Regions from separate parts of the Alkaliphilus flagellatus genome, predicted to be linked through region 1. Evidence: riboswitches for the same ligand, from Rfam matches in the RefSeq annotation. Region 1 holds a riboswitch; each other region holds the start of a gene.
What was found. Region 1 has a riboswitch for thiamine pyrophosphate ahead of thiT (energy-coupled thiamine transporter ThiT). Riboswitches for the same ligand answer to the same signal wherever they lie in the genome.
Positions count from the first base shown of each region.

Region 2: it holds a riboswitch for thiamine pyrophosphate, as region 1 does, so the genes downstream of both, thiD (bifunctional hydroxymethylpyrimidine kinase/phosphomethylpyrimidine kinase) here and thiT (energy-coupled thiamine transporter ThiT) in region 1, are expected to answer to the same signal.
Region 3: it holds a riboswitch for thiamine pyrophosphate, as region 1 does, so the genes downstream of both, thiW (energy coupling factor transporter S component ThiW) here and thiT (energy-coupled thiamine transporter ThiT) in region 1, are expected to answer to the same signal.

Region 1 is NZ_JAHLQK010000002.1:283,085-293,232, forward strand. Features, by position in the region: gene KQI88_RS06280 (hypothetical protein) at 25-489, shown strand; gene KQI88_RS06285 (sensor histidine kinase) at 840-1,739, shown strand; gene nifJ (pyruvate:ferredoxin (flavodoxin) oxidoreductase) at 2,006-5,524, shown strand; gene cls (cardiolipin synthase) at 5,662-7,101, shown strand; gene KQI88_RS06300 (class II SORL domain-containing protein) at 7,165-7,539, opposite strand; gene thiT (energy-coupled thiamine transporter ThiT) at 7,697-8,323, opposite strand; TPP riboswitch at 8,401-8,495, opposite strand; gene KQI88_RS06310 (methyl-accepting chemotaxis protein) at 8,711-10,148, shown strand, end outside.
Region 2 is NZ_JAHLQK010000001.1:419,936-430,083, reverse strand. Features, by position in the region: gene KQI88_RS01915 (calcium/sodium antiporter) at 1-960, opposite strand; gene KQI88_RS01910 (HlyC/CorC family transporter) at 1,409-2,653, shown strand; TPP riboswitch at 2,983-3,081, shown strand; TPP riboswitch at 3,168-3,267, shown strand; gene thiD (bifunctional hydroxymethylpyrimidine kinase/phosphomethylpyrimidine kinase) at 3,397-4,209, shown strand; gene KQI88_RS01900 (NUDIX hydrolase) at 4,209-4,694, shown strand; gene KQI88_RS01895 (YaiI/YqxD family protein) at 5,101-5,544, opposite strand; gene KQI88_RS01890 (MerR family transcriptional regulator) at 5,784-6,548, opposite strand; gene KQI88_RS01885 (hypothetical protein) at 6,647-6,820, opposite strand; gene KQI88_RS17950 (helix-turn-helix domain-containing protein) at 6,939-7,166, opposite strand; gene KQI88_RS01875 (D-serine ammonia-lyase) at 7,184-8,467, opposite strand; gene KQI88_RS01870 (aminopeptidase) at 8,686-9,918, shown strand; gene KQI88_RS01865 (glycosyltransferase) at 10,057-10,148, opposite strand, start outside.
Region 3 is NZ_JAHLQK010000003.1:152,270-162,417, reverse strand. Features, by position in the region: gene KQI88_RS08435 (GntR family transcriptional regulator) at 1-491, opposite strand, end outside; gene KQI88_RS08430 (HDIG domain-containing metalloprotein) at 858-1,361, shown strand; gene KQI88_RS08425 (putative ABC transporter permease) at 1,542-2,273, opposite strand; gene KQI88_RS08420 (sodium:solute symporter family transporter) at 2,595-4,010, opposite strand; gene thiE (thiamine phosphate synthase) at 4,084-4,719, opposite strand; gene thiM (hydroxyethylthiazole kinase) at 4,706-5,524, opposite strand; gene thiD (bifunctional hydroxymethylpyrimidine kinase/phosphomethylpyrimidine kinase) at 5,558-6,358, opposite strand; gene thiW (energy coupling factor transporter S component ThiW) at 6,355-6,864, opposite strand; TPP riboswitch at 7,097-7,210, opposite strand; gene ymfI (elongation factor P 5-aminopentanone reductase) at 7,304-8,047, opposite strand; gene KQI88_RS08390 (phosphoribosylaminoimidazolesuccinocarboxamide synthase) at 8,158-8,844, opposite strand; gene KQI88_RS08385 (endonuclease MutS2) at 9,068-10,148, opposite strand, start outside.

The DNA of each region.
Region 1 (10,148 bases):
TCATTACATCAAGGATGAAGCCATATGCAATACTTAACACATTTTGTACATGCATTTTTAATGTTTGTTGCCCCTTTAAAGTTTTTAAATTATAAGTCGACTATTAAACAAAGAGCCCTATTTACATTAATTTATGGCTTGGCGATAATTTTTTCGAGGAGAATATATGATTTTCTTCCATTGACTTTTGGAACGCATACTATATTACTGGTTATTATAAGCTCAGTATTATTTAAAAATATAGTAAAGGAGATTAGTTGGCTAAAATCTGTATATACAGCTTTAATTCTCTTTATATCTGTATTAATAAATGATGCACTTATACTATTGCCTAGTATGAAATTATTTGATTTAACTGTACAAAAAATAGAGAATAGTAGTTTTTTAATATTATTTTCAATAATTATACCCAACGCTACTTTAATAATAATGTATATTGTTGGACATTTGAAAAATAAAAAAGACAAACAAATTTCTTTAAATAGCTAAAAAATAACTTCAGCCCTTAACAGAGGTTGGAGTTGTTTTTTATAACACATAGAAATTATGTGCTTTTTAAAATTGAGTATAAGTCATAATTTCTGTAATGTGTTTAAATAAAATCCACATTAAGAATCTTTGAGAAAGATTTTGTTCTAATTTACTTAAGTAAATTACATAATGGAATTTAGTACTCAAAGCCTATTGTGTATAAAAAGCAAGCGGAATATTTTTAAAGCAAATAAAGGAATATATCAAGATGTGTCGAATATACTGTTGTTAGCTAGTATTAGTTTCAGATCGTAATAAGTTAAAAAAAAGACAAGTATACACTTTCTAGAATAGTAGGTGAATAAATATTGAAGACTAAAATATTTAGGTTAAGTTTAAATGATAAAAAAGATAATGTTAAAATGTTATTTTTGGCCCAGGTTTTTGTTATAATTGCAACTATGGTTTATTTTAGTTTAGCTAAATGGAACATGATAGAGGAACAGCACCATCCTATTGCTGGAGATAGAGTATTAATGGCTTTACTTATATTATGTGGAGTTGTTGGAATTGGATCAATGTACTTATTTAATGAAGTAGTAAAGTTAATTGAGAAGGAAAAGGATTATGAATTACAAAGAATTAAAATTGTACAAATGCAGGAATTCAATGATTTGTTAAGGGCTCAAAAACATGATTTTTCAAACAATCTTCAAGTAATATGGGGAATGCTAAGTCTTGGAAAAGCTGATAAAGCAAAGGCCTATTTAGAAAACTATACAAATATGTTAAAAATAGACGAAGAAGAACTAGAAGAAATTAATCAAATAAATAATACTTATTTATATACCTTGTTTTTAAACAAGTGCTATATGTGTAAAGACATGGAGATAGATATTCATTATAGTATAGATCCAAATATTTCTCTAGATAGATTTAATCCAATTGACCTTATTAGAATATTTGGCAACTTAATTGATAACGCTATTTATGCTGTAAAGGAGTTAGAAAAACAATATAGAGAGATTTTAGTAGATATATATTGTGATGACAATAATTACTTTTTTAGTGTTTGTAATAAAGGCTCTGTAATACCTAATGATATGAAGAATAAAATATTTAAACAAGGATTCACTACTAAAGGAAACAATGGGAGTGGTATGGGGTTATATAATGTTAATCAATTAACAAATAAGTATAGAGGAAAGGTTTGGGTTGAAAGTAATGAGCATAGCGGAACCCAATTTGTTGTAAATATACCTAAATAAGATGGAAAATAATGTATATACTGTAGGAGTCATATTAGACTATATTTTCTCAAAATTCATTAAAATATAAACTTTTTTAAAAAAGTATCATTATTAATTAGCTGAAATTACAATGTTTGACATAGTATTAAACAAAATTTTTAACAATTCTAAAAAGTTGCTCTATAAATTTGCAATTTTTTTTTATATAATAGTATTGTATACAAGACACAAAATTTTGTCTTTTATAGATAATAATTTTAAATATATATTAAGGGGGAATAAAAATGGCAAGAAAAATGAAAACCATGGATGGTAATGCTGCAGCTGCCCATGTTGCTTATGCTTTTACAGATGTAGCCGCTATCTATCCTATCACACCATCTTCAAATATGGCAGAAAACGTTGATGAGTGGAGTGCTAATGGACAAAAAAACATTTTTGGACAAACAGTTCAAGTAACCGAGATGCAATCTGAGGCAGGAGCCGCAGGAGCAGTTCACGGTTCATTATCAGCAGGTGCTTTAACTACAACATTTACAGCATCTCAAGGTTTATTATTAATGATTCCTAATATGTATAAAATTGCAGGAGAATTATTACCAGGAGTATTTCATGTAAGTGCTCGTGCTATTGCTGGACATGCACTTTCAATATTTGGTGATCATTCTGACGTAATGGCTGCAAGACAAACGGGATGTGCTATGCTTGCTTCTGGTAGTGTTCAAGAAGTTATGGACTTAGCAGGAGTAGCTCATTTAACTGCTATTAAAGGAAGAGTACCATTTATTAATTTCTTTGATGGTTTCAGAACTTCTCACGAAATGCAAAAAATTGAAGTATTAGAATATGATGAGCTTGCAAATCTTGTAGATTGGGAAGCTGTTAAAGCTTTCAGAAATAGAGGATTAAATCCAGAGCATCCATATTTAAAAGGAACAGCTCAAAACCCAGATATTTTCTTCCAAGCTAAGGAAGCTGCTAATACATATTACGCTGCTATTCCTGATCTTGTAAATGATTACATGAAGGAAATAACTAAATTAACAGGTAGACACTATGCTCCATTTACTTACTATGGTGCAGAAGATGCAGAAGACATTATTATTGCAATGGGTTCTGTAACAGAAACAACTGAAGAAGTAGTAGACCACTTAAATGCAAAGGGAGAAAAAGTAGGTCTTATAAAAGTACATCTGTACAGACCTTTCTCAGAAAAATATTTCTTTGATGTTCTTCCAAAAACAGTGAAGAGAATAGCTGTACTTGATAGAACTAAAGAGCCAGGTGCACTAGGCGAGCCATTATACCAAGATATTAGAACATTATTCTTCGATAAGGAAAATGCTCCTCTAATAGTAGGCGGAAGATATGGTCTTGGATCTAAGGATACAATTCCGGCTCAAGTTAAAGCAGTATTTACTAACCTTAAATCAGAAAAACCTAAAAATGGCTTCACTATTGGTATAGTAGATGATGTTACAAACACATCTCTACCTGTAGAAGAGGACGTTGTAACTGCTCCAGAAGGAACAATTAGATGTAAGTTCTGGGGATTAGGATCTGACGGAACAGTAGGTGCAAACAAGAGTGCTATCCAAATCATTGGAGATAATACAGACATGTACGCACAAGCATACTTTGCATATGACTCCAAAAAATCTGGTGGTGTTACAATTTCTCACTTACGTTTTGGTAAGCAGCCTATTAAGTCTACCTATTTAATTGACCAAGCAGACTTTATTGCTTGTCACAACCAGGGATATGTATACCAATACGATCTAGTAAAGGGACTTAAAAAAGGTGGAACATTCTTACTTAACTGTATCTGGTCACCAGAAGAGTTAGAAGAAAAACTACCTGCATCAATTAAAAAATATATTGCAGATAACAACATTAATTTCTATATATTAAATGCAACTAAAATTGCATCTGAAATTGGACTAGGTGGAAGAATTAATATGATTATGCAATCTGCATTCTTTAAGTTATCACAAGTTATTCCAGTGGAGGATGCTATTAAGTACTTAAAGGAAGCTGTTGTAGATTCTTACGGATTAAAAGGTGACAAAATAGTTAATATGAATAACGAGGCTATCGATCGTGGTGTACATGCATTAGTTAAGATTGATGTACCTGCTAGTTGGGGTAGTGTAGTTGAAGAAGCTGCTGCTACAGTTGCTCAAGATGAGCCAGATTTTATCAAAAATATCTTAAGACCAATGACAGCACAGCAAGGTGATGATCTTCCGGTAAGTGCTTTTGTTGATATGGCTGATGGATCATTCCCAATGGGAACTTCAAGCTTTGAAAAACGTGGTATTGCTGTAAATGTACCAGAGTGGTATAGCGACAAGTGTATCCAATGTAACCAATGTTCATTTGTATGTCCACATGCAGCTATTAGACCATTCTTATTAGACGAAGAAGAGGTTAAAAATGCTCCAGAAGGATTCAATACAATAAAAGCAACAGGTAAAGAATTTGACGGATTACAATATAAAATCCAAGTAAGTACATTAGACTGTACAGGCTGCGGAAACTGTGTTGACATTTGTCCTGCAAAAGAAAAGGCTATTGCTATGATGCCTCTTGAGCCACAAGTAGAAACACAGAGAGAAAACTGGGAATACGCAAGAACAGTAACAGATAAATCTCATTTAACAAATAAATTCACATTTAAAGGTAGCCAATTTGCTCAACCTCTATTTGAGTTCTCAGGAGCTTGTGCAGGTTGTGGAGAAACTCCTTATGTTAAGCTAGTTACTCAATTATTCGGAGATAGAATGATTGTTGCTAATGCTACAGGCTGTTCTTCAATCTACGGTGGTAGTGCTCCATCTATGCCATATTGTACAAATTCTAAAGGACAAGGTCCAGCTTGGGCTAACTCATTATTTGAAGATAATGCTGAATATGGATATGGTATGTTCTTAGCTGTTAAACAAATGAGAAACAAAGTAACAGACCTTATGACTGAAGCATTAGAACTTAATATTGCTGAAGAATTAAAAGATGCTTTCAAAGCTTGGTTAGAAGGAAAAGACAATGCAGAAGCTTCTAAGAAAGCTACTTATGAGATGTTACCATTATTAGATGCAGCTAAAGGTAATGATGTAATTGATGAAATAATTGAGAAGAAGGACTTCTTAGTTAAGAAATCTCAATGGATCTTCGGTGGAGACGGTTGGGCTTATGACATCGGTTTCGGTGGATTAGACCATGTAATCGCTTCTGGAGATGATGTAAATATTCTTGTTATGGATACAGAGGTTTACTCAAATACAGGAGGTCAAGCTTCTAAAGCTTCTCCAACAGCAGCTATTGCTAAGTTTGCATCTGCTGGTAAGAGAACCAAGAAAAAAGACCTAGGTATGATTGCTATGAGCTATGGCTATGTATATGTAGCTCAAGTATCTGTAGGGGCAGATAAAAATCAATTAATGAAGGCTATGAAAGAAGCAGAAGCGTATAATGGACCATCTATTATCATTGCTTACTCACCATGTATCGCTCATGGTATTAAAGCAGGAATGGGTAAAACTCAAGAGCAAGGTAAGAAAGCTGTTGAGGCTGGATACTGGCATCTATACAGATTCAACCCAGAGTTAAAAGAGCAAGGACAAAATCCATTTACATTAGATTCTAAAGAGCCTACAGCATCATTTAAAGACTTCTTATTAAGTGAAGTACGTTACGATTCATTAGTTAAGACATTCCCAGAAGTAGCAGATATGCTATTCGAGAAGTCTCAAAAAGAAGCTAATGAAAGATATGAAACATACAAGCGTTTAGCTGGAAAATAATATAAACAAGAGAAGCGGGGCTTATGCCCTGTTTCTTTTTGTTAATAAGAGCATATAATGGGTAATAATAATGGAATAATATATATATGAAAATTAGTTATCTATTATTTCTAGATTAGTATTTAGGGGGATTATGGATGAATGTATTTCAAGTTATTACTATACTGTATACAATAATAACTATAATTATTGGTGTAGATGTATTATTAGACAATCGTGATCCTTCTAGTACGATCGCATGGCTTATGGTTTTATTTCTTTTACCAGGAGTAGGGATTTTTCTATACTTATATATTGGACGAAATCATCGTAAACAGAAAACCTTCATTAAAAAAAGAAGAGAAGATTATATTATTTTAAATCATCTATTGAATGAGCAATTAGTATTTACAAACTATGGAGAATTATTTAAAAGAAATTTTAATGATACTAGAGGAAAGATTATCCCACTTCTATTAAATAATACTCGTTCTCCAATTACGGTAAATAATAAGGTGAAGGTACTGCAGAATGGTGAGATAACTTTTTCAGAAATGTTAGCTTCTATTAATAACGCAAAAGAGCATATTCACATGGAGTATTATATTATAAAAGATAGCCATATAGGTAGAAAGTTTCAGCAAGCATTAATAGAAAAGGCACAGGAAGGACTTGAGGTACGTCTCATATATGATGCTGTTGGTAGCTGGAGGTTGAAAAAGAGTTTTCTTAAACCATTAAAAGATGCAGGAGTGCAAATGGAGGCATTTTTACCTGTAACATTACCTTTGTTTGGAAGTAGACTAAATTATAGAAATCATAGAAAGATACTAGTTGTAGATGGTAAAGTAGGATTTGTTGGCGGAATTAATATAGGGGATGAATATTTAGGAAAAAATAAAAATATGGGCTTTTGGAGAGATACCCATCTAAAACTTCAAGGGGAAGCTGTATATGTACTCCAAGGAATATTTTTAGCAGATTGGTACTTTGTTTCTAAGCAAACTATAGATGATTTAAAGTATTTTCCACCTCAAGGATATTGTGGAGAAAAAATTGTGCAAATTGCATCTAGTGGTCCAGATTCCTATTGGGCATCTATCCACCAAGCATATTTTTCTGCTATTAATAGTGCGAGGGATAGACTGTATATTACAACTCCATACCTTGTTCCAGATGAAGGTATTTTACTTGCATTAAAAACGGCTGCATTAAGAGGTGTAGACGTTAGATTACTTCTTCCGATTAAACCAGATCACAAAACTGTATTTTGGGCATCTAAGTCTCATTTTATTGAGTTGCTAGAGGCAGGGGTAAAGATTTATCAATATGGTAAAGGTTTTGTTCATGGAAAAGTATTTATTGTAGACAATAACTTTACTTCTATAGGTACAGCAAATTTAGATATACGAAGCTTTAATCTAAATTTTGAAGTAAATGCCTTTATCTATGATAAAGAAGTAAATTACAAAATAGCTAGAGATTTTATAGAAGATTTAAGGGTTAGTAAGGAAGTTCTGTTAGATGAATATGAAAAAAGGCCCTTTATACACAAGGTTAAAGAGTCTATAGCTAGAGTTTTTTCACCTATACTATAGAAAAAGATCTAGGGAGTAGCACAAAAACCATCCCTAGATCTTTTATTATATTACAAGAAAAAACTATTCTACTACGATTTCTTGGCTGCTTTCCCATACGCCATGGATATTGCAGTAGCTTTGAGCATAAAGAGTACCGGATTTATTTAATTTTACACTAGTGCATCCTACAGGTTCTGTAAAGTTTTCTCCCTCTCCATGAGCTGTAAATGTGAAGTTAGCAAGCTCCACTGGGAATTTTGCGCCTTCTGCATGAAAATATACTTTAAACCAAGATATGTAGTGTTCTAATGTATTTGGATGACCTATTGCATCACCTACAGATACTTTTAATTCAAAAGTTTCTCCTGCCTTTACTTTTTCAGGAGCATGTATTACTGGAACATGTTTTTCACCTTTCCAATCTCCGCTTTGTAAAAATTGACCAAATGTTTTCATTAAAATCATCCTTCCTTATATGTTATGTGTTTAAGTTTAATCATTATAACCTCAGTTATATATATAACCATTATTTTAGTTTTATAACAATTTTATTCATAAAATAAAGAACTACTTTTGCAGTTCTTTATTTTAATATATAATTTTAAACTATTATTTATATTGAAACTTTTTGTATCTGTTTTATAGCATGTTGCACTTGAGGTATAAGACTAATAATAGCACAAATTAATGTATCAGTTCCAATTATTAATCCATTTACTATAAGTGAGTAAAGTAGTGGATTCATACCCTCTGGTGCATAAGAGCCGAAGAAGATAACACCTGATAGGAAACTCATAAAGAATTTACCAAATCCTCCTATAAGACAAGATATAGCAATGTTTTTACGATATAATCCAGCTAGTCCCAAGGCTCCATAGGCTAAAGGATAGTCTAGAAAAAATTGTGCCCAATGTATTATAAATGGATCTTGGATTATATTGATCATACCAAAGGCAAATCCAGCCAAAATTCCAGGACCGGGACCAAACATTACAGCGAAAATAAACATAGGTAACATACTTGCAGGTGTTATACTACCACCTTGTGGGAAACGATATAGACGTATATAGGAAAGAACAAAAGATAGGGCTACACATAAACTCCCATATACTATTACTTGAGTATAATTAGATTTTTGAACCTCTTTTTTTCTTCTAAAAGCAAAGGCTACAGAAATTAATACTAAGGAAGCTAAAATGATGATGGTTATAGGCTTGAGTTCTAGTAATTTTTCAAACATAATAATACATCCTTTCTTTGTATCTATCACTGTATGCATATAAAAAACGTGAAAAGAAAGCCTTTTCACGTTAATAATGTACATAGAATCCGCTTTTCCTACGCAGGTTTTAACCTACAGGTTCTAAGGGTCGGAATACTCCTCTCAGCACATGGCACCCCCAGCGATAAATATTTTTTTCTTTTATTATAACACAATTTCGAAAATAAGTCTTAGATATTTATTTAGAGATAAGTATTATTTTGTTCTATAAAACTAGTACTTTATACCTATATATATATAAATAGCTTATACTATATATAAAAATATTACATAATTCTACAATATATGATAAAATAGTAACATATTTATATATTGGTATTAATTTCTTATTAGGAGGAAAAAACTGTGAAATCTATACGTAAGCAAATTATAATGTTTTTTGGATTGTCAATTACTACTTTATTAGTAATAATGGGATTTTTTGTTTACACACAAGTTAGTGATACTATTATACCTTTAACCGAAAGCATGATAACCCAGGTAGCTGACGCTAGAGATGGAGAAATATCTCAATGGATGCAAGGAAATAGTCATGAAGTTAAAGCAATATCATCAGAAAAAATTATTAGGTCTGGTAATTGGGAAGAAATAAAACCCTATTTAGAGTATAGAGGTACCCAATTAAGAGAAGATTTCTTATTAATGTGGTTTGCTGACTTAGATGGAAATTTTTATACAACAACTGGTGGTTCAGGCAATATAAGAAATAGAGAGGACTATAAGGCTATTGTAGATGAAAAGAAAGAAATGTACATATCTAACCCTATGATATCCGAAGTAACAAAGGAGCCAATAGTAACAATTGTACATCCTGTTAAGGATGAAGGTGGACAATTAATTGGTGTCTTTGCTGGGGTAATAAAAATTGATAAGCTATCAGAAATTGCTAATGATATTAATATAGGAAATAGTGGATTTGGTATGATCATAGACGGTACTGGTTTAGTTTTGGCTCATCCTGATGATGAAATAAGATTAAAATTAAACCTTAATACTGGTTCTGAAAATGGGTATGAGGGTCTAGAAGAAGCAGCACAAAAAATGGCATCTGGCGAGATAGGTACACAAATATATAAAGATGCAAATGATGAAAGAAGTCTTTTAATATTCTCCTCTATTGATAGCACTCCAAATTGGAGTTTGGCTATTAAGGTACCGGTTGATCAAATAAGACAGGGGAGCGATAGTGTTTTAAATACTATTGTTATACTGACATTAATTGTTATTGCAATAACCTTAATTGTATTTTATATTATATCAGGTTCAATAACTAGACCTATAGTTGAAAGTGCAAACTATGCAAAGCAAATTGCTAATTTAGATGCTTCAAAAAATATACCGGATAAACTTTTAAAAAGAAATGATGAAGTAGGTACTTTAGCAGAATCTCTACAATCAATTATAGATAGTTTAAGGGAGTTTATAGGTGCTGTTGGAAATTCTGCAGACCAGGTTTCTGTTTCTTCGCAAATTTTAGCCACTACATCTGAAGAGTCCTCTGTTGCTGCAGAAGAAGTAGCAAGAACAATAGAACAAATAGCTGAAGGGGCTACAGAACAGGCTAAAAACACTGAAGAAGGAGTAAGAAACACTGATGAATTAGGAGAAATTATTGAAGTAGAGTTAGAGTGTATGGTAGAGCTGATGAAGCAGGCAGATGCAGTTATGCAACTAAAGGATGATGGAGCAGCTGTTGTTTCACAATTAACAAATAAAACTAATGAAAATATTAATGCTATTAAAAAAGTACATGATGGAATTATAAAGACAAATGCTAGTTCGG
Region 2 (10,148 bases), on a different contig from region 1:
TTAGTTTCTAATAATTATATACACAGTATATGCTATATAAAGTAGAGTAAGCATCGCCCCTTCTACTCTAGAGAATCTTTTTTTAGTAATTGCAAATAAGTAAGTTAATATAGTTATTCCTAATAAGAAAATAATATCGACTAATATCTTAGACTCTACGGCTAAAGGAGCTATAACTGAAGATACTCCTAGAATAAATAATATATTAAATAAATTTGATCCTATTACATTACCAACAGCTATATCTCCTTCTCCCTTACGTGCTGCAACAAGAGATGTTACCAACTCTGGCAATGATGTGCCTACAGCAACTATAGTAAGGCCTACTAGTGTTTCACTCATTCCTAGTTGTAAGGCTATTGAAGTACTGTTTTTCACTACGAGATCTGAACCAAAAAGTATTCCTCCTAATCCAACAATTCCTAAAATCACACTTTTATATATATTTATTTCCTTTTCTTCATTTAGCGGGCTTTCAATATTTGCTTCTTTAGAAAGTATCGCCATCTCAACTAAATAGTATAGAAAAACAGCAAATATAGAAAGTATTATTAATCCATCCCCTTGAGTTAATATATTAATAGAATTACCTTGAAATTTTATATCATTACCTAAAATATATAAGACTACTGTAGCTAATAGCATAAAAGGAAACTCTTTTAATATAGTGTTCATCTTAATACTTATGGGCTTAATCATTGCTGCTATTCCTACTACTAAAAGTATATTAAAAATATTTGATCCTACTATATTGCCAACTGCTAGTCCACTAGAGCTTTTTAATGCTGCATTTATACTTACAGCTGCCTCAGGAGCACTGGTTCCAAATGCAACGATCGTTAGACCAATTAGCATCGAAGGTACCCTCAGCTTCTTAGCTAGAGATGATGCACCATCAACAAATAGGTCAGCTCCTTTTATAAGTAAAGCAAAGCCAATTAATAATAATAGATAATTCATTCTAATTCCTCCTAAAATATAAATAATTTTTCATTATACATACCCATTATGGCTTCATTTTATTAAATATAAGTAAACACCCCCTTTAAATGATTTTTATATTAAAAGTAAAAAACGAGACCTTTAGTTAATGCATAATAAATGCACTAACTAAAAGTCTCGCTCTTTTAATATTTTTTATATATTAAAAGTAAATAGATCCAGGGTTTCCCCGGTTATGTTGAATCTATTTATTATGCTACTCCCTTTTAGTTCTTATATATTCATATTATACCGTAATAATAGCATATTATATGCCAATAAGCAATAGTTAATTAAACTCAGTTAAACTCAGGCTGATTATTCTGAAAATTAACCCTAAAAAAGTATCATTTTACTAGAGAATTTATGATATAATTATTTTGATAATATTTTAAGCATTAGAATAATATGAGGAGTGTGGTAAATTTTGGACCCTGATAGTATGTGGCAAATTATAGTTTTATTAGGACTTTTGTTTTGTTCTGCTTTTTTCTCTACATCAGAAACAGCACTTATGTCATTAAGTAAAATTCGTGTAAGATATATGGTAGAAGAAAAAGTAAAAGGAGGAGATTTAGTAGAACGACTAGTGAAAGATCCTAATAAACTTTTAGGTACAATTCTTGTAGGTAATAATATTGTAAATATTGGTGCATCTGCGTTAGCTACTTCATTAGCCTTAGATTTTTTTGGTAGTAAAGGTGTATTTGTATCAACAGGAATTATGACATTATTGGTATTAATATTTGGTGAAATAACACCTAAATCTCTTGCTGCACAATTTCCAGAAAAAGTTTCATTAAAGGTTAGTAAGCCTCTTTCTTTCATCGTTACTTTGTTAAATCCAATTGTTATTGTTCTTATGTATTTAACAAATGGAATTATGAATATACTAGGTATTAAAGCTGATAAAGCACAACCTATTATAACCGAGGAAGAACTGCGTACGATCGTTGCAGTTAGTGAGGAAGAAGGAGTTTTAGAAACTGAAGAAACACAAATGATACACAATGTTTTTGAATTTGGAGATCTTCAAATTAAAGATGTAATGATTCAAAGAACAGATATTGTTGCGATAGATATTGATCTTCCATTCCAACAGATTATAGATAAGGTTAAGGATGAGCAGTTTTCTAGATATCCTATTTATAAAGAAGGTATAGACAATATTATTGGAGTTTTAAATGTTAGAGATTTAATTTTCCTTGATAATAAAAAGGATAATTTTAATATAGAGGAGTATGTAAGAAAACCTTATTATACATTTGAATTCAAGAAAATTAGCGATACTTTTACAGAAATGAAGAAAAACAGAACCCATATGGCCATCGTGCTAGATGAATATGGAGGTACCGCTGGAATTATTACTATAGAAGATTTAATCGAAGAAATTGTCGGAGATATCGAAGACGAATACGATGAATTTGAAAGTGAAATCCAATTTGTTAAAGATGGTGAATATATTATAATTGGCAGTACCAAAATTAATTCAGTCAATGAAATTTTAGGTACAAATTTCGAGTCTGAGGATTTTGATTCCATTGGTGGCCTAGTCATAGAATCTCTAGGAAGACTTCCTAAATTGGGTGAAAAAGTAGAATATGATAATATTACACTTATAGTAGAGAGTATCGAAAGAAATCGAATAAAAACAGTAAAAGTTTATGTATAAAATAAAACCGATTGAGCAATATAAAATAATCTATGCCCTTGTGAAAAAATAAGTTACAGATAGGATATTCTCGAAGTGCCCAGACACAGTAGAAGGTGTTTTCGCAGATGAAGTGGTCGGTGTTAAATTTGATTACGCTTGTGGCAATTATGTCGAGAAATTCTTGAAACTCCAATCTTCCTCAAGAAGATTGGAGTTTCATTTTTCTTGCCATAAGGTTCATCCTTTCTAATTGTTGTATGGTATATAAAAAAAACCGCCACATTTGTGATGGCTGGAATTGAAAACAGGTTCTTGAACTCCTCCTCAAACGCTGTTATAATATATATTGAAGTTTGCGGGGGAACTACTTGTAGTTGAGAAGGTTAAACCTGACCCTTTGAACCTGTTGGTTAAGACCGACGTAGGGAAGCAAATCAATTATATCATTGTGTATATATAGTTGGAGTGCTTTTCAAATGAGAAAAGCACTCTATTTTTGTTTGAAAATAGGTGTCGAAAATTGAATATGGTTTATCGCTTGCGGGGGGACTACTTGTAGTTGAGAAGGTTAAAACCTGACCCTTTGAACCTGTTGGTTAAGACCAACGTAGGGAAGCAAATCAATTACATACTATGTTATTTATTGGGTGCTTTCCGTAATACGAATTGCACCCATTTTTTGTCTAACTATAAGGATAATCTGATTTCTGTTAGCACAGTATGATGATAATTATATATCCAATTTTAAAGGAGGATTTCTAATGAAAAAAGTATTGAGTATCGCAGGATCAGACTGTAGCGGAGGTGCCGGAATCCAGGCTGATTTAAAAACATTTTCTGCCCATGGCGTTTTTGGCATGAGCGTTATCGTGTCCATAGTGGCCGAAAACACAAGTCGTGTCATTGACATACAGGATGTTACGCCGGATATGATTCAAAAGCAGATTGACGCTGTTTTTGAGGATATTGAGGTTGATGCTGTAAAGATAGGTATGCTATCCACACCGTACTGTATGAAGGCAGTTGCAGAAAAGCTCCGTCAGTATAAGCCGAAGAACATTGTAATTGACCCTGTGATGTATGCAAAAAACGGGTGTCCGCTGATGAATCCAAATGCCGTTGATACGCTGATAAAGGTTGTTATTCCATGTGCAGACATACTTACACCGAACATTCCAGAAGCAGAAAAGATTTCAGGTATGACTATCAGCTCTATGGAAGACATGGAAGCTGCCGCAAAGCGGATCTACGAAATGGGTTGTCGAAATGTTATTGTCAAGGGCGGTCACGCTATTGGGAATGCCGTTGATGTTCTGTATGACGGCAGACAATTTTATCACTATGAAACATACCGTATCAACACCAAAAACACACATGGCACCGGCTGCACCTTTTCCTCTGCTATCACATCTAACCTAGCCCTTGGACTGCCTGTACCACAAGCGGTGGAACAAGCAAAGCAATATGTAACCACTGCCATTGAACATGCTCTTTCTATTGGAAAAGGAAATGGGCCAACTCATCATTTTTATGACCTGTATCGAAATGGTTTACAAAAAAGCGAGGTGCTTTAATGCCTGAACAATGGGATTTATATAATGTAAACAGAGAAAAAATGGGTATCCTGCATCGCCGAGGAGAGTCAATAGAAAGTGGATACTATCATCTAGTTGTCAGCATATGGATAATGAACAACAAGGGAGAATACCTGATGTCTCAACGTCATCCGAACAAGTTATATCCTGAATATTGGGAATGCACAGGTGGCTCTGTATTAGCCGGAGAAACAAGCTTGCATGGAGCTATTCGGGAAGTGAAAGAAGAATTAGGACTCTTCCTTGAAGGTAGGAATGGACGAATTATTTACAGCACCCGCAGAGAAGAAAGTCAAGATTTCTATGATGCATGGCTGTTTCATGCCGACGTTCCCATATCAGCTTTGACCCTACAAAAATCTGAAGTGATAAATGCACGCTGGATGACAAGGACGGACATTGATAATTTGTATCAGTCAGACAAACTTCATCCACTGCTGTTTTATTATATGGAAGTGCTGTAAATAAGAGATCATAAAAATGCAAATAATCATAACCAATAGTCATTTTTATTCTTGTCTAATAAGATATTTCGTCTATTATGACAAAAAGGAAGCAACTAAATTCTTGTTGCCTCCTTTTTTCATACCCTCTACTTTTACTATTTTCATCGTCTATAAGCTACTCTTAAATACTCCCTTATTGACCCATCAGAACAGAAGGTGTTGCCACAGATAAAATGATCTACATTAAATTTAACCACAGATATACATATCATGTCCAGAAATTCCAGAAAGCTTTATCTTAATGCTTTGTATTGTTGATAGACACATAGAATACTCTTTTCTGACAATAATCAAAATAAGATAAATGTCAGAAAGCAGCGTTTTTATGTCAACATTTTGCTCTCCTAATATTCCATAGTAAGATTTATTCCTTTGATAAATTAGACACTAGCTCTCTAAATTTTTGTTCAAATTGAATATCATTTTCCCTTGTTCGCTTTGGTATCTTTGTATATTTTTTATGTTTTCTTCTCATCTCTTGACCAATATGTCTTTGCATTAATAATTCATCTATATTATCATCAGTATAGCACCATCCATTTTGATTAATTGCTATAGCTCTTTTGGCAATAGCCATTGCAGCTACACCATAATCTTGAGTAACCACAATATCTCCCTCTTTTGTGTGATTAATTAAAGTAATATCTACTACATCTTTGCCTTGATCCACTGTTATAATTTCTGCATAATCATCATATAGATCATGACAAATATTTTTTATCATAATTAACTTTATATTGTATTGCTTTGCCACATTTAGAATTATGTCCTTAACAGGACATCCATCCGCATCAACTAATATCTTCATATGTTCTCCTTCTTTTTTCTATAATATTTTCTATAATTCTAATAAACTTTCTATATACATTTTATGTTTCCCTGCTTATTTTTTAAAATCTATATAGAACATTGCATTATCATTATATAGTAGCCTATATTTGTGTGGCGACATCAATGTATTTTATTGAACTCACTTTCGCCAATAAATAATATTGTAGCTCAAAAAAGGCGATTGGTTACCCAATCGCCTTTTAATTCTTTAAAATACTATTTTTGTATTCCTGTGTAAATCAGGATGGAATCTCTTAAAAATTCTGCTGTACCTGGTTGCTCTTTATCATAGTATGCTGTAAACCTTTCATCATCAACATACATTTGAGCAAGTCCAGCATGAGCTTCTTTGCTATATTCGGTCCAATAAAATGTTATCCACTTTTTGTGAAGCTCGGCCGCTTTTTGTGCTAATTCACCGGCTGGATCTCCAGTTTTAAAAGCCTCTTCCAAAGTCTTATTTAATTTCTCTGCTAGACTTGTTACTTCATCATATTCTGCTTGAGTCATATTTTTTAATTTTGCATTTGACTTGTCAATAGTTTCATTTCCATATTTTTGTCGAATTTCTTCACCATATTTCTTCTCATTATCATCAATCATTTTTTGCTTAAAACCTTCAAATTTTTCTTTATCACTCATTTTAATTCTCCCTTCTACTGATGCTATGCTCTTTTCAACATTAGCTATCAATAAATCTAATTGTTTTCTTTTTTCAAGGAGATTTTCACGATGTTCTTTAAGTGCATTTGCCCCATCAAAGGAAGGTGAAGTTATTATATTCTTTATACTATCTAAGCTTAAACCTAATTCTCTATAGAACAAAATTTGTTGTAACCTATTAACTTCCGCTTCACCGTAAATACGATATCCTGATGAATTGATTCTTGCCGGCTTTAGAATTCCAATTTCATCATAATATCTAAGGGTTCTGGTACTAATACCTGCTAAATTTCCTAGTTTTTGCACTGTGTATTCCATAATCTTACCTCCTTAAGACCAATATACACATTTACGTAGCGTCAATGTCAATAGTTTTTTATAAGTATTTTTGTGTATATGAAATTTCTAAAATTTAATTAAATAATTCCATTATTAAGTTTAGCTAGATCATTTCCAAAACCTGCCTTATCAAGACATGAAATGATTCTTTCTTGATCATCTGGTGCTTCACAAATTTTATTAGACAAATTATCTCTTATAGAAAAGGAAAGTAATTTAAAATCCTGAAATACGATGGCTAATAGTTTCATAATAAATATTACCAAGTATCATACAAATATCTATCTGTAGTTTGACGCATCCCTGACTATAAGCTAAATTAAGTGCCTCTAAAAATAATTCAATAGCTTCATAATATTTGCCATCAAGTCACTTTATGTAGCCTATTTGATTAATAACATATGCAGTATAATTTATCTTCTTTGCTTCTTCAAGTAAATTAATATCTTCACTTGGTACAATATTGCCCTTTTCAATCTTACTTAAATATGAAATTGAGCAAATTCCTTTACACAAATATTCCTGTTTCAGTCCTAATTTTTCCCTATTACTTTTTATTAATAACCCTGTTATATTTTTTCTGGTTTCATATAACACCTTAACAATTCACCCCATTATTTGTTCCTAGAATTTTTCCCCTCTGCATAATACTCTTTTCTTATACTTTCAGGCACCAAGCTACCACCAGTAGACCAGCACAGGTGGGTTGCATTTTCATTTTTATAAAAATCGGAAACAAATATAGGTCCTAAAAATCCAGCAAGAGCCGATGGTTCTATATAAATATCCTCTTCATCAACTAAGTCTGCTAAAAAACTATATAGTCTTTCATCATCTATAGTAAATGCTCCACTTAAGGTCTCTTCCATTATCTTACCTACAAAGGAAGATGGTCTTCCTACCGCCAATCCATCTGCAGCAGTCTTATTATCTAAACCTATATCCTCCACAGAAATTTTATCGTGAAGTCCAGTTGCTAAACCTAAGAGCATTGCAGGAGAATGGGTAGGTTCTGCAAAAAAGCATTGTACATCGTCACCATACATAAGTTTAAGACCATACGCAACTCCTCCTGGTCCACCACCTACACCACAGGGAAGATATACAAATAGTGGATGATCCTCATCTACAGCAATATCCATATCCTCTAGTTGTTTTTTAGTTCTTATACCCCCTACTGCATAGCCTAAAAACAAATTCTTTGAATTTTCATCATCTATAAAATAACTGTTAGGGTCAACATCCGATAGTTTTCGTCCTTCTTCTACAGCCTTTGAATAATCAGAAGCATATTCAACAACCTTAACACCTTTAGACCTTAAAAGTTCTTTTTTCCACTGCCTTGCATCTGATGACATATGTACAACTACTTTAAAACCAAGTTTTGCACTCATTATGCCTATACTAAGTCCTAGATTCCCTGTACTTCCCACTTGTATAGTATAGTTGGAGAAAAACTCCTTAAATCTATCTTCTGCAAGTATAGAATAATCATCTTCATATTTAAGTAATTCATTTGCAATAGCTAACTCTTCCGCATGCTTTAAAACCTCATATATTCCTCCCCTAGCTTTTATTGATCCTGCAATAGGAAGTAAATCATCTCTTTTCAGTATTAAATTGCCATAGATTTTTTTATTATAATTCTTTTCCATTCTTTTTTTCATATTAGATATTTTAGATATTGGTGACTCAATAATTCCATCCATAGTTGATGGAAAAACTATCTTTATATATGAAGTAAATCTATTTAGTCTCTCTTCAGCATCCAACACATCTTCATATGAAATTGGCAGCGTCTCTTTAACTTCGGCAAAGTTTTTATATTTTGGATTAAACCAAATTGTTTCTTTTAATTCTTTTAGTTCATCTACTAATAGTGAGTTTTTATTCTCCATAATGCTCCTCCTTAAAATTTTATACTCTATCAACCATAAATCTTAATATAGAATATTCTAATAATATATAATACTATTATATTTCCATTGAAAAGATAAAACAAGGTGACAAATTCCTTCAGATTTGCTCTATATAATAAAGCTAAAAATTTGAAATTATGCTAAAATATAATTATTACATAGATAAAATCATTTATAAAAGATTAGAGGGGGATATTATGGTAAATTTAGAGCAAAATCTTGAAAAGTATGCTGAGCTTGCTGTAAGAGTTGGTATCAATTTAAAAGAAAAAGAAGGTCTACTTATTGCTGGAAATGCTGATACTCTACCTTTAGCAAGACTTGTAATGAAAAAGGCTTATGAAGCAGGTGCAAAACATGTAGAGTTTCAGTTAGCTGATGACGAAATGAGCTTGATTAGATTTAAGCATGGAAAAGATTATGTGTTTGAAAACTTTCCACAGTGGAAAGTTGACTCCTTAGAGGCTATGTATAAAGACAATTATCATCATCTTTTCATTGCTGCGCCAGACCCAGAGTTATTAAAGGATATTGATGGAGACTTAGTTGCAAAAAGTCAAAAAACAGCATCTCTAGCAGTATCATCTGTTATGAAATATAGAATGACTGGATTTACAAAATGGTGTATAGTTGCTATGCCTTCATTAGCATGGGCAAAAAGTGTATTCCCAGATTTAGATAATGAAACTGCAATCGAAAAACTATGGGAAAAGGTCTTCGAAGCAACCCGTGTTGATCAAGATAATCCAGTAGAAGCATGGCAAATACACGATAACAATATAAAAAAATATAGAAACTTTTTAAATGAAAAGCAGTTTGAAAAATTAGTATTAAAAGCTCCTGGAACAGACTTGGAAGTATATCTTGCAGAGGATCACTTTTGGATGGGTGGATCTAAGGACAGTCAAGCTGGAGATCCATTTGTTGCAAATATCCCTACTGAGGAAGTATTTACTACTCCCCATGCTTTAAAGGTTAATGGAACTTTAAAAGCTACAAAACCACTTAGCTTAAATGGAAAAATTGTAGACAATTTTGGATTTACATTTAAAGATGGAAAAGTAGTTGATTTCTATGCTGAAAAAGGCTACGATGTTTTAGAAAAATTAATGGAAAACGATGAGGGTGCTAAATACTTAGGTGAAGTTGCATTAGTTCAAAATGACTCTCCTATTTCAAATACAGGTATACTTTTTAATAATACATTATTTGATGAAAATGCTTCAGTTCATTTTGCACTTGGTAGGGCATATGCATATGCTATGATAGGTGGTTCTGATATGACAGATGAAGAACTAAAAGCAAAGGGTGCAAATTTTAGTTTAATCCACGTTGACTTTATGGTAGGTGGGCCAGAGCTACATATTACTGCCTATGAAAAAGATGGTACCGAGGTTGAATTATTTAAAGATGGAAATTGGGTGTTTTAGTTAACTTATATAAGCCTGAGAATCTATTGTAGATTTTCAGGCTGTTATATTCTATTTAATAAGAACATATCTCACATAAAAAAATTATTACAAAATAATCATTTAGCGAATAAAAATAGGACTCACTCTATTACATTTTTATATAAGCTCTTCATAAAGTTCAATCGTTCTATGTGCTACTAAATCCTCATCAAACATTTCTTTGCACCATTTTTTACTCCAAAGTCCGA
Region 3 (10,148 bases), on a different contig from region 1:
TTAAGTAGATAAATCCTCATGTATCTTTCAACCTTAATATGCATATCGCTAATAAGACCCAACAATATTTCTTTTTTACTAGCGTTGTATAATACATTATGAAACTCAAGATTAAGCTCACTCAAGTGTTCTTCATCTTCTAGATCATCCATTTTCCTTAAAATATATTCTGCGTACTCTATATCTTTATTGTCTAAGTTATCTATGGCATATACTAATGCTCCTTTTTCAAGCATTATTCTAATATCAAATATCTCCTCAACTTCTTCTACTGAAAGTTCACTTACTATTGCACCCTTATTAGGATAGAATTTCACAAGTCCCTGTACCTCTAATATCCTTAAGGCCTCCCTCACTGGAATCATACTTGCATTAAAGCTTTTAGCAATTTCATCTTGCTTTAACTGCTGGCCTCCCTTCAATTCTCCATTTATAATAGCTTCCTTTAATCTTTCTACGATGATCTCTGGCATTGTTTTGCGTCTTTCCATTTTTTTCTCTATAAATCCGTTGGTTTTCATCATACTTAAATTATAATATATTTTAATATTTTGTAAATTATATTTTATAAAATATACTGTATACAATTATTATTTAGAGAAACTATAGTATTTATATTGTTAGTTTTAATAAAACTTATAGTTAATATATTTTAGTCATATAATATATCCAACTATTCCTTATTATCACATAATTATTGGTGCCTTATTATTATTTGTAACTGTATTAACAGGTACTATAATTGCATTTTCAATATTAGGCGATAGAGACGACAATACTCGTGGGTCTTTTAGTTTATTATAATTTGTTAATACTCTAAAACTGTATTAAAATATAATTAAACTATATGGAGGAAGGTGTATAAAATATACAGGATTAAACAATTCTATTGGTATTTTACAAGTATTTTTAAAAAGATTGATGAAGAATTTGTAATTGGATATTTAAATAAAAAAGAATTAGCTCTGTTTAAAAAATTATCTGTAGGAGAACAGCATCATAGCATAAGAGTTGCTAAAAATGCCATTAAAATCATTAATGATAAAAAAATATTAGGAATAGATATGAACTGGTTTATAAAAATATGTTTGCTACATGATATAGGGAAAACAGATGGGAATATTAACATTATCGACAAGTCAATATTAGTGATTATAGATAAGCTATCTAAAGGAACTATAAAAAAATATGCAAATATAAAAAAAATAGATATATATTATAATCATCCAACAAAAGCTATGAAAATCCTAAAACCCCTTAATTTAGATGAAGAATCTTTATATATAATAAGAAATCATCATAAAGTTGTAGAAGATAACATGCTTTTAAATATATTAAAGGAAAGTGATGATATTTCCTAACATCTTTCCTTAATATCTTCTATAGAAAAATTGTTTATTTCGCCTATTTTCAAGATCAGAAAAGCACACACCTAATTGTAAAGTCTGTGCTTAATTTTTGTTTGTTTTTGATTTTCATTAACATAATAACATACTATATTCTAGCAATTAATAAAAGCCATTTTGTAATTAAATATTTCTTTATATCTTTCTTTCCTCTATCCTAGATTTTATTTCGCTAATTAAGTCACTAAACTTATCTTTGGTTAAGGTAGGATACATTCTTAAAAAACTAATATGTCGTTTTTTCAATCTCATATATACCTTGTCTCTACGCTGTATTAATAAACCATCTTTTTCTTTAAGTTTTTGACTTAGCTCCCCTTTAATTACTTTAAGCTCTTTTAGTATTGCTCTAAACTCAATTAAAGAGTTAATTGTTAAAGTAACGTCTACAACAAAAATAACTAGGATTATATTATATAATGGCTCTATCATAAAGCTAGGTATTGAATATATGATTTCTTGTATTTTATAATTTAAAGCCCTCATTAAAAATACTGATGCAACTCCCCACATGATCGAAAATCTTAAGCACACATATCCTTTTAAATTAAACTTTTCATTAGTGTAATCCCACCATTTTGTATCAAATACTATCTCTAAAACATAGCCTGTTATATATTCTAAAATAGTAGCTACAATGAATCCACCCATAAATAAATAGAAAATATTGTCTTGTAGTGGTGTTAAAAATAATATCATTAATACTGATCCAGTACCATAAATAGGACAAATAGGTCCATGTAAAAATCCTCTGTTAATCAGCTTCTTATCGGTATAAATATGAAATATAACTTCTAGGCACCACCCTAAAAATGAATAAACTATAAAAATTAAAAATATAGTATGTAGATTTAAATATTGATTCAATTCCCTCTCTCCAATCTTTATTTAGTGCAAATAGTATTAATTAATATATGTACCCACTATTACTTTTCTATATCAATATAACAAAATCTTTTTCAAAGATTCTCAATGTTGATTTTGTTGAATACGTTACGGAAATTATGACTTATACACAGCTTTAGAAAGTACATAATTTCCTATGTGTTATAAATAAAACCAGCTCCTAATAAAAGTGTACCTCCAAATATTAGTTTTTCATATCTAACATTTGGAGTACACTTCAAAGAGCTGGCTTTATTTATATATTTTATCTTAAGGAAGCTAAAAACCTTTCTACACTTAACTTTAGTGATCTTTAGCAGGAGCTAGGCTGTTCTTTGAAACATTAGATTGTTTGGTAATTATAGAACCAATTATACATATAGTAGCTGAAGTAATAACTGGCAGTGCAAATGCTATTAATAGCTTGTTAGCTACAAAGAATGGTACTCCTGAAACTACTCCTAGTACAGCTGCTGCTAGCGCGATCCTTTCTGTTAAATGAGGATTGAAGAGTCCAAAGAACAATGGGAAAAATACTCCAGCACATACTAGGTCTGCAACAAAGAAAAGGTAAAGAACACTGTATCCCTTTGATGCTATTAAGATTGCAGGTAAAATTAGTACCACCGTCATAACCCTAGCAAAGGTTAATAAAGATTCCTTTTTAATATTTTTAAATATCCTTTGGCTATCTATTGTAAATGTGGCAACCATTGCATTTAAAAGTGTGTCTACCGTACTCATTACTAAAACTAAGGCTAGCATAAAAACAGCTATTATTAGTCCACTAGGGAAAAGTTTGTAAACTAGTGAGAACAGTGCAACTGACGGACTTTCTGCAACCCCAAGTCCAGTTGATACAATTCCTAACAATCCAGTTAGCATCATTATAGGAAGAGCAATTAATATGCAAGTAATTAAGGATGTTCTAAGTGTTTTATCATCTTTACCTGCATATACTCTTTGCCAATAGCCCTGATGAAATAGGTTAGCTGCAAATACTCCAATGCAAAGTGTTAGACCATATTCAATTCCACCCCAGTTTTTAAAATCAAATAAATGAGGCGCATTTGTAGTAGCCTTACCTAGGATTTCTCCAATTCCTCCACCATAATATATAACTCCAATAGTCACTACTACTAATAATATTACCACTAAAACCATTTGAATCATATCTGTAAACATGGATGCTCTAAGTCCACCATAGGCTGTATATATTAATGTTCCAATTCCAATAAATAAAGCGGTATAAAGTAGGGGTACTTCCGCCAGCTCATATGCCACCAAGCCTATTGCCGTAAGCTCTGCCACTAAATGTACAAACATGTAAAATATAGATAATAATACTGTTAGTATATACATCTTAAATCCGTATCTTTTTAAAGCATAATCATTTAATGTGCTTCCTTCTGGTAAATAAGCTTTAATTTTAGGGCTTATAACTAAAAATGCAAAATAAAGACTAGCTACACCTATTGCATAGCCTATAATAGTTATAATTCCACCAATTGACCCTGCTTCTGGCGGTGTAAATAATATAAATACCCCAAGGAATGAGGCTAGAAATGTGGCAGATAATATTTTCGATCCTGTACTGCCCCTAGCAGTTAGAAAATCATCCATGGTTTCTATTTTCCCTCTACTATATAGAACACCTATAATAGTAAAAGTAACAACTGTTAATGCCAATAAAGCCATTATATTGAAATATGAAATCATTAATCTATACCTCCTGCATTTGTATTTATTTCATAGCCGAGGGTTCTAAGACCCATTTGAACTAAACTTTTATTTATTTTCGCGCAAAATCATTATATAATTTTACTGCTGCTTCCCTAATATCTTCCTTACCTAATATAGCAGAAACTATAGCAACTCCGTCTATACCTGTGTCGCTTACGGATTTTATATTGTTTTCATTAATACCACCTATTCCAACTACTGGAATGCTTATATTTTCTTTAATATTTTTAAGCTGGTCTAATGTTACAATACGAGTATCCGTTTTAGTATCTGTAGGAAACAATGCCCCTACCCCTATATAGTCAGCCCCATCTTCTGTAGCCTTTAGGGCTTCTTCTAATGTTGCAGTAGAGACTCCTACAATTTTATCTTTTCCTAGAATATCTCTTACAACATTTGCTGGCATATCATCCTGCCCCACATGAACCCCATCGGCATCTACTGCTAGAGCAATGTCTATCCTATCATTAATTATTAGAGGAATATTATATTTAGATGCGAGCTCTTTAACCTTAACTGCAAGGCTATAAAACTCTGAAGAAGTAGCATTTTTTTCTCTAAGCTGGATAAGCGTTACACCACCTAAAATAGCTTCTTCCAAGCTCCTTATAAAGTCTCTTCCATCTAAAACATCTCTATCGGATACTAAATAAAGCCCATAATTAATATTTCTATTGGATTTCATTAATCTTTCCCCCTTCTTTAATATCTTCTGCCTCAAATTTGCTTATTGCATCAATTAAGTAAACTTTAAAGCTTCCTAATCCTTCCTGTTCTTTTAATCGTTTATGTGCTTTCTCTCCTGCAATACCCATTATCATAATTCCTGCAATTGTCCCATATAGGCTTTCTTCTCCTGTACCACAACAAACACCTATTAAAGATGAGCTCATGCATCCTGTGCCTGTTATGCTAGATAATATTTCATGGCCATTATTGATATAATAGACCTTTTCTCCATCAGAAATAATATCTACTGCTCCTGTTATTGCAACAGTACACCCCAACCTTTTTGAAAGCTCTATAGCTATTTCTTTTCCTCCATCTAATGGATTATCTATAGAATCTACTCCTCTAGTTAAGGCTTCTATCCCATAAATATTTTTAATTTCCGACATATTACCCCTAAGCACAGATAGTTTTACTTCCCTTAAAATTCTCTCTACTGCTTTATTTCTTAGAGTTGTTGCACCTACTCCTACAGGATCTAATATTACTGGAATATTTAATGTGTTGGCTTTTTTACCTGCTAATATAAAGGATTCTATAGTTCTTTCATTTAATGTGCCTATATTTAATACCAGTGCAGATGCAATTGATACCATTTCCTCAACTTCCTTTGGGTCATCTGCCATTACAGGACTTCCTCCTAAAGCTAGTACAATATTTGCACAATCATTAACTGTAACATAATTTGTAATGTGATGTACAAGTGGTTTATTCTTTTTTACATTTTCAAGAATTTCATAAAGATATCCATATAACTTCATAATTAACCCCCTACACTTTGAAAGTAATCTATCTTATAAAAGTCCAGCTTTTTTGTATAACTCATAGAAATGGTGCGTAGGTCCTACGCCTTTACCTATAGAGAAAGAATTTTCGATTGCAATGGTTATATAGTTTTTTGCCTTTTCTATAGCTTCGACAATGGAAAGTCCCTTACCTAGGTTAGATGCGATTGCAGATGATAATGTGCAACCTGTACCGTGGGTGTTTTTAGTGTCTATTCTAGGTGAATTATAATAAGTAAATACTGTTCCATCGTATAATATATCTACAGCTTCATCTTCTAAATGTCCACCCTTAACTAATACATATTTAGGTCCCATTTTATAGATTATATGTGCTGCTTTTTTCATATCCTCTAAAGTATTTATTTCTAGCCCTGTAATAACTTCAGCCTCTGGTAGATTAGGAGTTACTACCGTTGCCATAGGTAATAGATGGGTTATTAGAGCTTCTTTAGCTTCCAGTTGTAATAGGTGAAACCCACTTTTAGAAACCATTACAGGGTCAACTACTAAATTTTGAATTGAATATTTACTTAATGTTTCTGCAATTGTCTTTATTGTTTCTGTTTTAGAAACCATACCAATTTTAACTGCATCTACAGAAATATCATCAAAAATAACTTCTATTTGTCTTTGAATAATATCCGGTGAAATATCCTGTACGCCAAAAACTCCTTGAGTGTTTTGGACAGTTACTGCTGTAATAACACTCATTCCAAATACTCCATGAGCTGAAAATGTTTTTAAGTCTGCCTGTATTCCAGCTCCTCCACAGCTATCTGAACCTGCTATAGTTAATAGTTTTTTCATTTAAATGCACTCCTTTTCTCTATATCTCTATTAACAAAACCTGTTTTTAAAAGCATTTTAAAAATAAAATATCCTATAATTACACCTACTAAGGAGCTTAAAACAAAAGGCACTACAAATCCAAACATTGCAGCCTCTTTTCCTATAAAATATTTTGCAACTGGATAAGAAACTATTGCACCTATAATACCAGTGCCGAATACCTCCCCAACCATAGCATAAAAAGATTTCTTTGTTCTTTTATACAAAATCCCAGCTAAGAATGCACCTATCATGCTTCCTGGAAAAGCAAGCAATGATCCAGTACCTAGTAAATTTCTTATGAGAGAAATTACAAATGCAACTGCTACTGCATAGCCTGGTCCAAACAATACAGCCGTTAGAAGATTAATGCCATGTTGAACCGGGAAAGCCTTTGATACTCCTATAGGAAAATAAATAATGTGAGCACTTACAACCCCAATTGCCGTTAATAAAGATGCTGTAGTTAATTTTTTTGAATCCATTTCATCACTCTCCTTTTTGCAAAAAACAGAAAAATTCCGCTATTGCTAACGCAATGCCCCATGGCGCACTCAATTTTTAACATTCGTTAAAAATTTCAAGTGCTTAAAATACTTCCAGCTTTCTGCTTTCTTAATTAGCTCACTATAGCAAAAAAGTATACTTTCTTATACTAATAAAAAAAGCACAAACCCAATTGTAGGATTTGTGCTTAATTACGCATATAATAAAATGCCCAATACAAATACACTTTCCTACGCTGGTATTATCCAGATCAGGTTCTTAGGGATCAAAGACATTATAGGGTCTTTCTCTCAGCTGGCCTTTCCAGCTCTCCCAGTGTTTAATTCTAATTTAGTTTTATTTTATACCAACATAATAACACATAGTATTTTTATAATCAATAAAAACAAATAAGTTACAAAAGCTATAGCTTTAAAATTATATAACAAATCCTCCGTTAACACCGATAACCTGCCCTGTTATAAAATCCGCTTTATCCGATGCTAGATAAAGAACACTTTGAGCAACTTCTTCTGGCTTACCAAATCTTAATAGAGGTGTACATTCAACTAAACATTCCTTTTCTTTTTCATCAAGAAAGCTATTCATATCCGTCTCAATAATACCAGGTGCAACACAATTTACCTGAATATTCGAAGGTCCCAATTCCTTGGCTAAAGCTTTTGTAAAACCAATTATTCCTGCTTTTGCTGTAGAATAGTGGACTTCACAAGAAGCACCTACCATACCCCATATAGAAGATATATTTATTATTTTGCCTTGTTTCCTACTAATCATATGTGGAAGGGCACATTGAGAACAATTAAACATGCCTTTAATATGTACATTCATCATATTATCCCATTCCTGCTCTGTAATATCAGTAAATAACTTTTGCTCAGAAATACCAGCATTATTTACTATTACATCTATAGTCCCAAATTTTTTTATACCTTCATTAATCATAGCTTCAACTTCATCTCTTTTTGTAATATCCGCTCTGTATGCCAAAGCATTGTATCCTTCTTTTAAAAGGCTCAACTGTAAATCAAGAGCTTCTTTTTCAGACTTTAAATAGTTTATTATTACATTATAATTGTTCTGCGCGAATAGCTTTGTTATTGCTGATCCAATTCCCTTTGAACCTCCAGTTATAAGTACAGTTTTATTCACTAGTTTCATCTTCTTTCTTATGCAATTAAAAAATTTATACTTTCCTAGACTATAAAAAAGCTCCATTATGGCTTTATATCTTTAATTTTACCATAATGGAGCCTATTATTTATATTTTTTTACTCTACTATCATTAATCTCTCTAATTCTAATGGCTCTATATACTCTCCATCCTTATATGCCCTCATATTCCCACCAGAGATTTCATCTATTAAAGCGACGTGGGCATCTCCTCCTACTCTACCAAATTCAAACTTTATATCATATAGATCTATTCCTTTTTTAGCCAGTTCTTCCTTAACTATATTTCCTATTTCCTTAGTAAGATCTTTCAGCACTTTGTACTCCTCTCTAGATAAAATACCTAGCATATGAAGAGCATCTTCTGAAATAGGCGGGTCTTGACGGATATCATCCTTAAGTGTAACTTCCACAAAGCCATCTAATGGTTGACCTTCTGTAGCATACATACCATAACGACGTAGAAAGCTTCCTACTGCTCTGTAACGGCAAATAACCTCAACTCCATTACCAAATACAGTAGCAGGTTTTACCGTCATAGTTGCTTCTTCAATGTTCGCATCAATATAGTGGGTAGGTATATTCTTTTCCCTTAATATTTCAAAGAAAAACTTTGTTAATCGAAGCCCTGCTTTGCCTGCTCCATCTATGGTTAACCCAACTGTGTTCGCTCCCGGATCAAACTTACCGTCTTCTCCTGTTACATCGTCTTTAAACTTAAGTAGATAATTTCCGTCTTCTAAAGCATATACGTCCTTTGTTTTTCCTGTATAAACATGCTTCATATTCATTAGCTCCTTTTTGTTTAAATTTTATAACCGTTATATATTATAATACTTATTATACATTAAATTTTTTCAAAAAACCAAATGTTTTATATAAAATTTTAAAAAATATACGAATATACTAGAACGTTTATACAGTTATTAAGGTATTTTATACGATATTTTAATTTCATGTAATAAAGAAAACAGCTCTATAGCCTATATTGCACCAGCTTTTAATTAATTATTTATCTCTTTCCTCCAGCTCTATAGAAATCCCCTTTCCATGTCCTTTATTAATTAATTTATCTTTCTTCCGATAATCTTTGGTTTTAAGCACAATGTCAAAATCATAATTCTCTGGATAGAGTTCTTTTTTCTCTATATAGAGTGATAGGCGTTTTTTGTTTATCTTAATCTTTTTTTGCATAATCATAACACCGTACTCACCCTTAGCATTTTCACCTTCACATATAATTCCTGTTCTGTTCATAGAGCTTACAAAAACACAATCTCCTACATTGAACATTTCTTTTTTATTACTCTTTTCAGCCTCTTTACTTTTATTAATGCCTATTTTTATCTTCTCAACCTGTTCTAAATGCTTTTTTACCTCTACTTCATCTTTAATAATAACTTCATATTGGTCTTTATATTGAGAATAATCCTTTTGCTCTTTATAGGTAATTGTATGGGCTCTCCCTATTAACTTTTCATCCATACCAAGTCTTAGGGCAATTAAAAATGCATTACTCTCTCCCGGTTTACCTATATTAAGCTTATATAATGGTTTTAAAGTATTAATATCAAATGCCATAGAACCATTTATAAAGCCTTCATGATTTTGAGCAAATTCTTTTATTTCACTATAATGAGTTGTAGCGCATATAATAGCACCTTTATTATATAACTCCTCTAATACTGCAACAGCTATACCCATTCCTTCACCTGGATCTGTGCCTGCTCCCAGTTCATCTAATATTACCAAGGTATGTTCGTCTGCACAATTTAAAATAGTGATTATATTTTTAATATGTGAAGAGAAAGTACTTAGACTCTGTTCTATACTTTGACCATCTCCAATGTCTGTTAACACATCAGCAAATATAGCTATTTCACTGCCTTCATCCACAGGAACATGCAGTCCTGATTGAGCCATCATAGTTAATAGTCCTACTGTTTTTAAAGTAACGGTTTTACCACCAGTATTGGGCCCTGTTATAATTACACCTTTATAATTTTTGCCAACTTCAAAGTCCAAGGGTACTGCTACTCTGCCAATTAGTGGATGTTTAGCCCCCTTAATATTGATATAGTTTCTATTA